One region of the Paenibacillus sp. FSL R7-0198 genome, then DNA from elsewhere that is predicted to be linked to it. Evidence: a T-box and tRNA genes for the amino acid it is inferred to sense, from the RefSeq annotation. Region 1 holds a T-box; the other regions hold tRNA genes.

Evidence for each region. The T-box of region 1 lies ahead of leuS (leucine--tRNA ligase). A T-box ahead of a tRNA ligase gene usually reads a tRNA of that ligase, here a tRNA-Leu.
Region 2: it encodes a tRNA-Leu, which carries the amino acid that the T-box ahead of leuS (leucine--tRNA ligase) is inferred to sense. The anticodon was not compared.
Region 3: it encodes a tRNA-Leu, which carries the amino acid that the T-box ahead of leuS (leucine--tRNA ligase) is inferred to sense. The anticodon was not compared.

What each region holds. Positions count from the first base shown of each region.
Region 1 covers NZ_JBBOCB010000001.1:1,609,570-1,614,380, forward strand. Annotated here, with positions in the region: gene leuS (leucine--tRNA ligase) at 1-2,353, opposite strand, end outside; T-box leader at 2,432-2,700, opposite strand; gene MKY87_RS06905 (phosphotransferase family protein) at 2,812-3,768, opposite strand; gene MKY87_RS06910 (class I SAM-dependent DNA methyltransferase) at 3,987-4,757, opposite strand.
Region 2 covers NZ_JBBOCB010000001.1:5,875,620-5,880,430, reverse strand. Annotated here, with positions in the region: gene MKY87_RS25800 (helix-turn-helix domain-containing protein) at 1-37, shown strand, start outside; gene MKY87_RS25795 (sn-glycerol-1-phosphate dehydrogenase) at 261-1,415, opposite strand; gene MKY87_RS25790 (hypothetical protein) at 1,574-1,759, shown strand; tRNA gene MKY87_RS25785 (tRNA-Leu) at 1,869-1,953, opposite strand; gene MKY87_RS25780 (Gfo/Idh/MocA family protein) at 2,175-3,167, shown strand; gene MKY87_RS25775 (DoxX family protein) at 3,222-3,617, shown strand; gene MKY87_RS25770 (winged helix-turn-helix transcriptional regulator) at 3,836-4,198, shown strand; gene MKY87_RS25765 (sensor domain-containing diguanylate cyclase) at 4,248-4,811, opposite strand, start outside.
Region 3 covers NZ_JBBOCB010000001.1:5,279,493-5,284,303, forward strand. Annotated here, with positions in the region: gene MKY87_RS22885 (hypothetical protein) at 1-100, opposite strand, end outside; gene MKY87_RS22890 (hypothetical protein) at 128-331, opposite strand; gene MKY87_RS22895 (urease accessory protein UreF) at 598-1,299, opposite strand; tRNA gene MKY87_RS22900 (tRNA-Leu) at 1,725-1,807, shown strand; gene MKY87_RS22905 (glutathione peroxidase) at 1,954-2,433, opposite strand; cyclic di-AMP (ydaO/yuaA leader) riboswitch at 2,806-2,981, shown strand; gene MKY87_RS22910 (hypothetical protein) at 3,097-3,495, shown strand; gene MKY87_RS22915 (HAD family hydrolase) at 3,676-4,359, shown strand; gene MKY87_RS22920 (Nramp family divalent metal transporter) at 4,496-4,811, opposite strand, start outside.

The sequences.
Region 1 (4,811 bases):
CCATCGTAAAGTCCTGCATACCCTGTGCATCCAGATCCTTCGCGATCGTAGCACGAGTTACAATTTTACCATTTACCTGAACAACGATTTCTACTTCCGCATCCACTGTCATGGACTCATCATATTCAGGCCAAGCCACGTAAGAGATTCCACCTTCATGACCCAGACGGCTCCAAAGTTCCTCTGCCATATGCGGTGCCAGTGGTGACAACAGTTGCACAAAGTTTTCCATCGCTTCGCGAGGCAGTGTATCTGCTTTGTATGCATCGTTGATGAAAATCATCAGCTGGCTGATGGATGTATTGAAGCGCAGGTGTTCCAGATCTTCCGTAACTTTTTTGATCGTTTTGTGAGCAGTCCGCTTGAACTCATCCGTTCCACCGTCCACCGTAATCTTGTCATTGATGGCTCCTGTGTCTTCGTTAATGAAAAGACGCCATACACGTGACAGGAAGCGGTGCATGCCTTCAACCCCGTTTGCATTCCACGGTTTTGTCGCTTCCAATGGTCCCATGAACATCTCGTACAGACGCAATGTATCTGCACCGAATTCATTGACGATTTCATCCGGGTTAATGACATTACCACGAGATTTACTCATTTTCTCATTATTGGTACCCAGGATCATACCTTGGTTCACCAGTTTGTGGAAAGGTTCTTTGGTCTCCACAACACCCAGATCATACAGCACTTTATGCCAGAAACGAGCGTACAGTAAGTGAAGCACCGCGTGCTCTGCTCCACCAATGTACAGATCAACTGGCAGCCACTGCTGCTGTTTCTCCTTGGAGATCAGTTCCTTGTCATTGTGCGGATCGATAAAGCGCAGGTAATACCAGCAGCTACCCGCCCATTGTGGCATGGTGTTGGTCTCACGACGTGCCTTCATTCCCGTTTCCGGATCTACCGTATTCACCCACTCCGTAACATTCGCCAGTGGTGATTCTCCAGTACCCGAAGGTTTGATCTGGTCGATATCAGGCAGCAGCAATGGAAGTTGATCCTCAGGTACCGTCTTCATCGTTCCATCTTCCAGGTGCAGAATCGGGATTGGCTCACCCCAGTAGCGCTGACGGCTGAACAGCCAATCACGCAGACGATAGGTTACTTTCCCTTGCCCTTTACCGTTCTCTTCCAGCCAAGCAATCATCTTGGCAACCGCTTCTTCATTATTCAGTCCGTTCAAGAAATCGGAATTCACATGCGCGCCATCACCGGAATAAGCCTCTTGTGTAACGTCCCCACCTTGAATAACCTCGATGATATCCAGACCGAACTGCTTCGCAAATTCCCAGTCACGTGCATCATGACCCGGAACAGCCATAACCGCACCTGTACCGTAGCCTGCAAGAACGTAATCAGCAATCCAGATCGGCAGTTTTGCACCATTAACAGGGTTGATTGCATAAGCGCCAGTGAATACACCTGTTTTGTCTTTGGCCAAATCCGTACGTTCCAGATCACTTTTACGAGAAGCCTGCTCCTGATAAGCCTGAATCGCTTCACGTTGGTCATCGGTTGTAATTGCTCCTACCAATTCATGTTCTGGAGCAAGTACTGCAAAGCTCGCACCGAACAATGTGTCCGCACGGGTAGTGAACACCTTGATAACTTCCTCGCGACCCTCAATGGCAAATACAACTTCCGCACCTGTTGATTTACCGATCCAGTTGCGCTGCATATCCTTGATGCTTTCAGACCAATCCAGCTCTTCCAGGTCTTCCAACAGACGCTCTGCATACTCGGTAATTCTCAGAACCCATTGACGCATCGGTTTGCGTACAACCGGATGTCCACCACGTTCACTCTTGCCATCAATAACCTCTTCATTAGCAAGTACCGTTCCAAGGGCTTCACACCAGTTAACTGCAACTTCATCCACATAAGCCAGGCCCTTATTGTACAGCTGGATAAAGATCCATTGTGTCCATTTATAGTATTCAGGGTCCGTTGTGCTGATCTCACGATCCCAGTCATAAGAGAAACCGAGCGATTTGATCTGGCGACGGAAATTGTCAATATTACGGAATGTAATATCTCGTGGATGTTCACCTGTATCCAGTGCATGCTGCTCAGCAGGCAGACCGAAAGCGTCCCAACCCATTGGGTGCAATACGTTGTAACCGCGCATACGTTTGTAACGGGAAACGATATCCGTTGCCGTATATCCTTCCGGGTGGCCTACGTGCAGACCTGAACCGGATGGATAAGGGAACATATCCAGTGCATAAAATTTCGGTTTAGCAGGGTCCTCACCCGTTTTAAACGTTTTATTTGCATCCCAGTATTGCTGCCAACTTTTTTCCATGACTTGTGGCTGATAGCCGTGTTTCGGCTGGTTATTCTCACTCATCTATTGTTCCTCCTTCAGGTTATTCGCTTTAGCTTTAATTGCAACAAAAAAACCTCAGCATCCCGTAGCGTTTGCAGCGCTAGGGACGAGAGGTTGAATTCCCGTGGTACCACCCTAGTTAGCGGACGAACGTGCTTCGTCATCCACTCCCTTTGGACCTGTAACGGCGGTTAACCGATGCGGATTTCCATTCCTGAACCCAAGCTTTATACAAGCAGGTTAAACAGAATGGTGTAATCACCGCATTTCTCCAAGGCGAGTTCGCAAATCACTGTCAACCGGCTTGCACCAACCGCCGGCTCTCTGTATGTACAGGAATTACTACTGATCCTTATCATCGAAATATGTATACAATATCGGGACCATTATATAAAAAAGCAAGCCCAAAGTCAATATTACACGTTATAATCGCTATCTTGAAGTCTACGGTTCGTATCGTTCATAACACTGGTTGCTGTTCAGGATAAGCGAAAACGCTCAATGCCTTCCTCCAGATTATGAATGGTCCAATTCACATGTTCCTGATTATCATATTGGCGATAAGCGCATTCAATGCGTAATACCAGATCAAAATACAAGTCGTATAAACTTCTTCTTCTCAGCTCACTTTCAGTTGTAATCGCATGCCCATACCCTTTCACAAAACCGGGAGTATAGTTAAAATGACTGAAATAATGCTCCATCAGAGGATCTGCCCACAGTGAACGTTCAAAATCAATAATCGCTGTGATACGACCTTTGTCTACTAACACATTGCCATCCCACAGATCCCAACTGACAAGAACAGGTTCTTTGACATCGTTAAGCGCATCCGACTTATCTTCAATCAAGCGTCTCAATTCAGGATAATCGATCGAAAATGTAATCCCGGCTTCTTCACCATCGTTAAGAATGTCATCCATTAGATTCATAAATGCTTCTTTCCATGTGGAATATCGCTGTTTTTCCTCCGAGAAATATCCAAACTGCTCGCCCTTGATTTCATTGATTCGACGATTGTACTGACCGAGCTGGTGTTCAATGGCTTCCTGTTCTTCCGCAGAATACTGATCCTTGACCTGATTATAGGGTGTTCCAGACATGTATTCCATGATAAAATAACGGGCTGAAGCCATAGTTAACGAATCATCATAAGCCAACACTTGGGGTACGGGAACATCCTGTAGCTCCGTAATAAGGCGCAGGGCCTCAACTTCGGCAATCATGAGATCCTGCTCACAGCGCATCAGATTTGTCGAAGCTGAAGGAGCAATTTTGAGTACCACTCGCTGTGCGTCACTGAGTGTAATGAGATATGCATGATTGGCCCAGCCATCCACCATTTCCTTGTACTCCTGTATACTTGCAGAGAAATGCTGCTCTATTATGGCATTCAACTGTTCTGACGAAAGTCTTGTTTTATATGTACTTTCCACTTCTACACCTCACCTCAACTGTTGATTTCCTTAGAAAACGCTTTCTATCCGACTATTATCGCCTCCTTTACTTTAACTGGCAATACTTTTTGTCACGCTTGTGAGTCTTTCCTGACATTTCTTTGCCCGAATACAGAAACATGTCACTCATTCTTTATGGAAAATAAAACAAAAAAACTGCCCTTATGCAACATAAGGACAGTTCTTATCTTTTATTCTTACTTCACAGCAACGTAGAACAAACGCTGTGCGCTGTCTCCGGCCTCTTTCCATTCAAAATCCGCATATACTTTCACATCTCTAAAACCTGCCTTGGATAACTCCATCTTCATCCATTCCGGGTTATATGCACGCTGGACATGAACCTCTTCAAACCGCTGGTATATATCCTTGGGACCATCATCCACACGCGAAAAAATACTGAGATGATGCTCAATCTCACAACGATCCTGGTCCAGATCACAAGTCCAAATATAAGATACGGAGCGCTCATCCAGTACAAAAGGTTGCTCCTCATCATAACGGATAAGCGTATTGGGATGATGCACATCAAACAAAAACGTTCCATCAGGCTTCAGCATCTCATATGTCCGCTGGAATGTTCGAACAACATCTTCTTGTTCAAGCAGATAATTGACGCAATCACAGAATGATATCACCGAATCCACAGGTTCCGGAACTCGCCAGTCTCGCATATCCTGCTGCACCCAACGTACGCTGCCTTCCCGATACAAGCGATGGCCCTGAGGCGTAGCCTCCATCTTGCTGCGTGCAACCGACAGCATATCTGCTGAGAGGTCAATGCCTGTAACTTCGAAACCGGAGTTCACGAGCGGGATCGTAATGGAGCCCGTTCCACAGCCAAGTTCAGCGACACTTTTGGGCATTCCATGCTTTTCCCATGCTGTTCTTGCAAACCTTATCCAGTCCGGATAAGGCATATCTTCCATTAATTCATCATACACATAGGCAAATTTCCGGTAAGACATGTCAGGCACCGCACTTTCAATTTCATTTTCCAATCCTGCTAACAAAAGAAAAAG
Region 2 (4,811 bases), 4.3 Mb from region 1:
CGCAGATGTCATCTTGAAAGATCGTCGCAACAACTAAATAAGCGAACAGCCAAAAGGCTCTGATCTCCCCATAGGGAGGCCAGAGCCTTTTTTAAAATAAAATGCATGCCTTCTCTCTCGGACTTGAAGCACTGTTCTGGCTATTCCATCAGAAATGTCAGATAACCTACCCTTTTTCGCCTTTTGTTCCCAAGGAGAGCCATCACAGCCCGCTACAAGCTAAGTTTATGCATTTCATCGAGACCATTCTCTCTAAAAGGTCATCCTAACCTTGTGTTTAACACTTCATTGATGTATCTCAACCCCGTATATCGAGGACGAAGTGTATGCGCTGTGTTGAATGCATGTTCCACCATCTCCGGGGTTACACCGAGTTGCTCAGTAGTCACAGGTCCACCTACTTGTTCCAACCATACGATGAGCTGAGAAGCCTCTGGCAATTGGTCATATATCCCAAACACCGGTTCACCCGATCTCTGTGCAAGTTCTTTATATTTCACCGTAAGCAATGCACAAGCTACGCCAACTTTGGCACCATGCAGAACCGGTCTTTCTCCCGCTTGCATCAGATCCATCTCCAGGATGTGGGACAGATGATGCTCACCTCCGGATGCCGGACGGGAATGGTCAATGATCAGCATGGAGATACCGGAAACAATTAATGCGTCCATTAATACAGCTACTCCCTCTGCTCGCCCCTCCGCAATCGCTTGTACATGATCTATGCAGGTATTCAGCGCTTCTTCTGTCATCCGATAAGCAACTGGACAGAACGGTTCTCCGCCCAGTTCACGGGAAACAATCCAGTCTGCAAGCGAAGTATATTTACCAAGCATATCTCCGAATCCGGCAGCCGTCATCACTTGCGGGGCTTGCTCCAGAATATCCAGATCGGCAAAGATAGCCTCCGGCGGAACAGCCTGAAATGTTTGTTTGACGCCGCTTACAATTAAGGGCGCACCCGCAGAGGTAAACCCATCCACTGAAGCCGCTGTAGGTATCGACAAAAAGGGCTTGTTCATTTTGGAACAAACAAATCTCACCAGATCATGAATGGTACCTGAACCCACCGCAATTACAGCCTGACTTTCGAGTCTCACACCCAACATAACCTGTACAATAGCTGCTTCGTCCGCAATGATATCACCCGTCAGATTCTCCGGTAGAGCGATCTCATCCGCATGCTTTCCCGCTTCGCGAATACTACTCAGCACATCAGATCCGGCCGCCTGAAACGTATGTCGATCATAAACAACCGTCACCTGACGATATCCTTGCTCAGACAAGTAACCCGGTAACCTCTGAATGGCCCCAGCTTCCAGATGAATCAGCATATCCACCACCCGGTGTTGATGACCGCAAGCACACTGCTGTGCTTCCTCATTCCATGCTGCAATTCGTTCGTTCATATTCATTCGCTCTTACCCTCCCATATGAGATATCATGCATAATTAACGGGTTAAAACCACAAGATAAAAAAGGAAATAAAATGTGATGATTTTCCTGATCACACTTTACTGCCTGTACCCAATATTTGCAAATCCATATCTCACATTTCCAAGTAGGTGAAACAATGAAATTAACGAAAGAATTAGGAATTTCGCTCGGATTTCTCGCTGGAACCACTTTCGGCAGTGGTATCGCTTTTTTGTTTCGTCTCCAGTCGGTTGAAGTGGTTGCCAGTGTTACGCTATTCGGTATTGCAGGAGCCATTGCCGGGATCATCACGGCAGTCATTCTGCGCCAGCGGCAACATTAGCATTAGCAAGCATGCCAGTAGCAAAATGTAGGCTCCACACAAATGATCCACAAAATAAAAAAAGGTTCGTGAATTGCCCTAGAGCAACTCACGAACCTTTTTTGTTAGATGCGGTCGAGAGGACTCGAACCTCCACGGGGGGTTAGCCCACACGGACCTGAACCGTGCGCGTCTGCCAATTCCGCCACGACCGCATAATATGTATCTCCTCATCCATCGATGAAAAGCGTTCCGGTGAAGCAATTCCTTGTTTTACCGTAATTCAGAGTATACATGCTCCAAAATAAAAATGCAACTTCTTTTTATTCATTTAAGAATAGGACATATGTCCTTTTTTCTCAACTTCAAACACCCTATCGTAGTATTAAACAAATATACCATCGAAACGAATGCAAAAATGAAGGAGAGATCCACTTTGAAAACAACCAATCTGTGCTTTATCGGTGCCGGGTTTCATGCATCCACGAATATTTACCCTTCTGTTATTGAAGCCGGAGCGCAGATCCAGGCCATTGCTACTCGCAGTATGAAACGCTCTGAAGCAGCTCTGCTGCGATTTGGCAGCAACGGAAAAGCGTATGATAACGCTGGACTTATGTTACAGCAGGAAACTTGTGACGGAGTCGTTGTGGTCGCCCAGCCTATAGATCAGACCGCTCTTGTTCTCGAATGTATTCGGGCTGGCAAGAATGTATACGTGGATAAGCCGCTCGGATGGAACGCAGCCGAAGCCGCCACAGTAGCAGAAGCTGCCGAGCAGGCTGGCGTCGTTGTCATGGTCGGTTTTATGAAACGTTATGCTCCGGTATATATGAAGCTCAAGGAACTCATTGATAGTAATTCGTTAGGTAAAGTGCGTTCATTCCAAATGAAATTCGCTGTAGACAGTACCCCATTTTGCAAGGATGAGGAACATTTCATGAAGCTCGCTGCCATTCATATGGTCGATCTGATGCGTTACTTATTCGGAGAAGCAATACGAGTTACAGGCACAGCCGTGAAAGATGGGGAACACATTAATCAAAGCATTTCCCTTGTATTTGAGAATAACGTAGTAGGCAGTGCTTATTTTACCGGCATGAGTGCTTGGTCACGGGAGAGTGAAAGTGTACTCGTCACCTTTGACAACGGATTTGCGTCAGCTGAAGAGATCAACACACTTACTGTTCATCAATCCCGAAGCTCGACCAGCCTTCCCTGGAAATCTCTCGAGGAACAAGATACCGTATATACACCTTCCGGCTCTCCCATGTCAGGAGCTTATCGCGACCTTTATCTACGCGGGTTTGTTGGTGAAATGTTGCACTTCATCAAGTGTTGCCAGAATCAGACCGTCCCATATTCCAGCGCCAAGGATAATATTGCAACGATGGCTCTATGTGACTCCATTCTATCGTCATTGAAGTAGCGTATATACGTTCATCATCATATTTTATACATCCAGAGAAGAGGAACTAATCTCATGTTGGACACAGGTCTACTTATCATTCGTCTCGTAATTGGTTTCATTATGATTGGACATGCATGTAAGAAACTGTTTGGCTGGTTTGGAGGCGAGGGTATATCAGGGACGGCTGAATTCTTCGGAGCGATTGGCCTGAAACCGGCTAGAGCCTTGGCAGTGTGTGCCGGACTTGCTGAACTGATCGGTGGATTCCTGTTTGGAGTCGGTCTATGGATTATCGTTGGTGCCGTTCTGCTCATTCTTCCGATGATTGTAGCCATAGCCAAGGTGCATGCCGATAAAGGTCTATGGAATCTGAACGGAGGATTCGAATATAACCTTGTGATGATCGGATCATTACTTGGTGTTGCTCTCGCTGGAGCCGGTGCATATTCCCTCGAAACCCTGATATAATGTACAAAATTCAATACATTGAGCCTCCATGTTTCGCAAGACGAAACCGGGGCTCTTTTTTTTCTTATAGACATCATCGCATCTGCCTGAGCCTAGAATTAGGGTTTATAATCTGCATAATAAGTGATATGCTCTTTCATGAACTATACGTACTTTATGTAATGTAACCACCCAAATAGATACTATAGAAATCACCGTAAAGTGGAGGTGCACTTATAATGAAAAAGGACGCAACCAAGCCATGTCCCACGCCATACGGCTGTTCCGTGGAAGTTACCCTAAGTGTAATCGGAGGCAAATGGAAAGGTGCCATTTTGTATCATTTATTCTCTGGTCCTTTGAGATTTAACGAGCTCCGAAAATTGTTTCCTGACATCACCCAGCGTATGCTCACACTGCAACTTCGAGAGTTGGAAGGCAGTGGAATTGTTCATCGTGAAATATACCCCCAGATCCCACCTAAAGTGGAGTATTCCCTCACACCTTTTGGTGAAACATTACGGCCGATCATCTTCAGCATGCGAGATTGGGGAGAAACGTATACAAATGAGGTTCTGGCCAGATCCTCACAAGAGGTATAAAACATAAAAGAAGCTGTCCCCTGTTTTTAGGGAACAGCTTCTTTGCTGCTTATTTAATAACCGTCTGGATCGTAACCGTACGGTTACGCCCCTCTTCTTTCGCTTGATACAATGCATTATCCGCCAAGTGAAACAGTTCTGTGGATGATGTGGAGTGCTTCGGATATTCAGCAATTCCAGCCGAGATGGTGACGGAACGTTCTATGGGCAATATACTTTCTTCGACCGTTATTCGGATACGTTCAGCAATCTCAAAAGCTACGTTAGACTCGGAATTTCTTAACAAGACTACAAATTCCTCTCCACCAAACCGGGCACAGACATCTTCTGGTCGAACAGACAATTGAATGATATTGGCAATGTGTTTCAGTACTTCATCCCCAGCATGATGCCCGAATGTATCATTAATGGATTTGAAGCGGTCAATATCCAGAACAATAATGGAGAATGGCACCTCATCCTGAATCCATTCCTGGATGACTTCTTCGAAGGTTCTGCGATTGTTCATGCCTGTTAAAACATCTGTTCTGGCATCATAGACAAGCTGGTTTGTCTGTTTCCTAAAGTTCGCCAATGCGCCAACAACCGCTCTTGTAAGAAGGTCTGCCTCTCT
Region 3 (4,811 bases), 3.7 Mb from region 1:
GGTTACAACTTTGGATAATCCAATTGTGATCAATGATGATGAGTTGGTGACGTATGGACTGGAACGACAGCCTCTCCAGATCGGATGTAACATGTCTCATGGATAGGACCCTCCTTTGGCAGAAATCTTATCTCAGTTCATCTGGAATATCCAAAATATCAGCGACCAGGTGCCTGAATCGGGTTGCTTTGCGTGTGCCGTGAATGAGATTGGATAAACGATAGGGTGGGATGCCATGCTGTTCACAAAAGGTCTTCTGGTCCACTTGAAGTTCGGTTAGCCGTCGTTTGATGGCCCATCCGAACGGAGTAACTGGTTTTTTCTTGTTCAAAAGGGTTCACCCCTGATTAGAATGTAGTATTCAGCCGCCCTTTCTTCATGTAAAATATATAGAAATGCGAGCTGTATGTTTCATTATATACGTAAATTCGTCATCTAACAATTAAAAAAGACGGAAAAAAGTGTATTTTTTGATGATAAATGGCGTAAATACGTAAATAAAACAAATAAAATGACAAAAAACACGTCGGCAAGGAGGTTGCCGCGTGTTTTTTAGTTTGTCTGAATAAAGGGGAGCAGGTATGAGGAGGAAGAGGATTAGGCCCTGTAGGCATGAAGTCCAGCTCCAAGCATATGGAAACTGGGAAAAAATGATTTCATGGACATCGAGGTTGGCTGTGCCAGTCCATCCGCAGCCGAGGCGCTGACGGTCTTCCATTCATTCTCCAGATCTGTGGCCAGGCGGACCATCAGATCCTTGGTTGTATCGTTGTTCAGGGGAATGACTTTGGAGGCTTCGGTTATGCAGGCATTCATGGCTGAATGCAGGTAACCAAGGACCGCCTCCTCGACCGGGATGTCGAGGTGGTGGTTAATCCAGGCGTGAACAGTGGAGAGGCAGCCAACCGAATCGTATTTGGCAAAGATCTGTTCGAGCTGGCTGAATTCAATCCAGGGGTGCAGAGCGCGTGCAAGTCTGATCAATCGTTTACCCATGGCGGCAGCTTGTTCTCTGAGATCTCCAGGGGTTCGCTGAACATGAACGAGCTTGTCGATTAGAGCTATCCGCCATGTATCCTTGTGATCTGCTGCGGTATAGATGCCTTTGATGGCCATGCCTTCTAGACGAACGATGCTCGGATGCAACTGACAACGCATGAATGATTCGAGATCTTCAGCATTACGAATGGTACCCTCCCTGATATGGATATCCATGCCGAAGGAATGGGTGAACCCTCCAACCTGAATAGAGGAATCAAGCAGTTTGACATAATCGAGCAGCTTATTCCCACGGTTCACAATCATTCGCCTCCTGTGTTCGTTAAATGTCACTTAAAGTGACATTTATATTCCTTTTTGTTTGCTTTATGTTTAAAAATCCGAATTATATGATAGTTATCATCCCATAAATGTCCGCTTTTTGTCAATAGTATCCGTGAAATTTAATGGATTAAATCTGGGATTCAATATTTGTGTTATTTTATATAACATATAAGGTTAAATATCTGCGAAGTGCAGGGAGGACTAGATATAAATGAATCAATAAGATCAGTTCAATCCGGAAAGGAGGGGATCAAATCTAATGTATGCAGTTCATGGGTAAAGATGACGAGAATATGCGTTTTTTGTGGAAAATGCCTAGCTGTAAAAGAAGTATTAAAAAATACTTTACTTTTAGTTCTGAACCCGGTATAATCAATTCTGTTGCCGATTATTTACGACATGCGGTCGTGGTGGAATGGCAGACACGCTATCTTGAGGGGGTAGTGGGCGTATGCCCGTGGAGGTTCGAGTCCTCTCGACCGCATCATATGAACGATTAAGAAGAAGCTTTCCATTAATGGAAAGCTTCTTTTTTTTGTTTTTTTAACAGTCTGACATCAAAGTTGAGAAAAAAGGCCATCCATACCGGGGCAATGGTGCTCTACCTTCCGGCTACGGGTGGCCAATGTATTATTTTTGCAGCAAGTTCTTGATATCTTCTTCAATCTTGTCCGGTGTTGTTTTGGGAGCATACCGTTTAATGACCTGTCCGTTCTGATCCACAAGGAATTTGGTGAAATTCCATTTGATTGCTTTGGAGCCGAGCAGGCCAGGAGCTTCTGTGCTAAGGTGCTGGAAGAGAGGGTGAGCGCTTGAGCCGTTCACATCAATTTTCTCAAACATAGGGAAGCTTACGCCATAATTCATCTGACAGAACTCGGCAATATCATCGGAAGAACCTTTTTCCTGTGCAAACTGGTTACTTGGAAAACCAAGGACTTCAAATGGCGCATCCTGGAACTTGTCTTGCAATTCTTGCAGACCTTTGAATTGAGGGGTAAGTCCGCATGAGCTTGCCGTATTCACAATCAGGAGCACTTTGTCACGGTAGTCGGACATTTCAACTTCTTGACCGCGAAGGGTATTCACTTTGTAATCGTAGACTGTCATCTAAATCGCCTCCATTTATTTACTCTTATATCTTCTATTATATTGGTTGCAATTAAATATTGCAAAACTAATATGGTGTTAAAAGCACCAAAACAGGCAAGTTGTGCAGAATACGTGAATGAATTGCGAAGTGATTTTCGTCAGAGTGAGAATTAGATAGATTTAAAGAGATGGATAGAGTATGACCTTGTTGTAAGCGCTATTATATGTGAGTATTGCCGAAAATCTGTCGATTCGGTGATCTGTGCGGACTTTACACCATCATGGCACGGGTGTATGATTCATAACGTAATTTCAATTTAAACTAAATTGTACCTGAAAAACGAAACAAACGATAATATCGCTCGATCTTATCCTTAAGATATACGAACGATGTTTTAATCGCTGAGTTTCCATTCATTGATGAGTGGAAAACGGGGGAACCAACAGAATGCGCTGTCCAGGACAGTAGGCATTCATGGGGTGAATTTTCCGGTGACAGCCGGAAATAGGGCGACTCTCGCGCCCGAATCCGTCAGCTAACCTCGTAAGCGTTAAAGGGAGAGGCAACAAGCCGTACGCTGGTTCATGGCGTTTTCGCCATGGGTTCTTTAAGAAGCGTTCGGGAGGCCTTGGTCCCCCACGCTTCTTTTTTGTTGTCTTTTCACGCCAAGGGAGGAACGAATGATGGATACTGAGATGATCTTAGTGACTGCTCCAAATGAAGCAGGACGCAAATTTATCAAATTACTAATGTACAAAAAAATGCCGTTTGCCGTTCTAACCAACAGTGCAGGGGAAGAGCGCAGACTCCGTAGAATCGGAGTCGAACATGTCATTCGCATGAATACGGCTGCAGCTCAAAAATGGTTTTTGCCGCAGGGCAGCGTAGGCAACGTGTTTATTTTCGAGAACAGCCTGAATCTAACCTGTCGTTATTTACAGATCTGCCGTTCATGGACATCGAAATCCCTGTGCGTCATTACGGAGCAGAGTCATCCTAAGGGCATCTATCGGGGCATGGGCGCAGACCGGATTGTATATTCGCTCAATGGGGAAGTTGGCTTTCTCCTCAATGGTTAATGCCATAGCTTGTGATTGCTCAGGTGTAAGGTGCCTGTTATAATTGAATGTATCGATAAACGGAAGTTTGAGGAGACTCATGCAAGATGGTGAGTCTTCTTTTTTATGGTTTTAAAGGTAGTTCAAGACTTTTTGAACACGAACTTTTAGATTGCCTGTGGCTTACAAGGAGGAATTGGCGTGCCGGATGTGGGTGGATTAAAGTGGTTGTTTTTTGATGTTGGAGATACACTGGTGGATGAATGGGAGCCGGTTGATGATATTATCGGACAGTTCGTCCGTGAAGCCTGTGCTTTGGGGTATCCGGTGACAATTGAGGCGGTACGCGAACTGTTCGCGAACTGTTACCAGAAATATGAGCAATGGCCTATGAGAGTGGCGATTCGCACATTCGTTGAAGACGAGGGACACCAGAAACAGATTCAGGACAAGTTGAAGTTTCAAAAAGATCTTGAACGTCCTTTTCCTTCAGCGGATTCCGTTCTTCAGCAGTTGTCACGGCATTATCGCATTGGCATTATTGCCAATCAGAGTCCTGGAACGGAAGAGAGACTGGAGAGCTACGGCTTGCGGAAGTATGTTGATGTTCTGGCCTGTTCTGCTGAAGAAGGTGTGTCCAAGCCAGACCCTGAGTTATACGCTGTAGCCTTGAAACAGGCCGGCTGTGAACCGGAGGAAGCCGTCATGGTTGGGGATCGGATCGATAACGACATTATACCTGCTCGGAAGCTGGGCATGCTTACGATTCGAATTATGCAGGGTTACGGAAGATTCCAGCCAGACCGATCGGATGAGGAACGTGCGGATTGGACTGTTAATTCATTGGATGAACTCCTGCCGTTACTGGTGCCCAATCAGGATTAGATAATTGTTTATTAGAGTTTAGCGTTTTACTATAAAAGGAAACACGCTGCAGTACTGCAACAATAAAGGCTGATCAACTTGGTATTGAATACCGGAGTTGATCAGCCTTTTTAGTATTTGGTCAATAAGAACGAGATTAGAATAACCGAATCGTCTGAATGATCAGATATACATTCAGCACAACGATAATCGCGGCAATGACCCATGAGATGATTTTGAGCCACAATTTGTTGGCGAATGCACCCATGCTTTTTTTATCACTCGTGAACATCACCAGGGGAATTACAGCAAAGGGCAATTGAAGCGACAGCACGACCTGGCTCAAAATGAGCAGTTCTTCTGTGCCATGTTCTCCTGCAATGGCTGTGACAATTACCGCCGGGATGATGGCGATCAGACGTGTGACCAGTCTGCGCAGCCAAGCGGGAATTCGAATGTTCAGGAAACCTTCC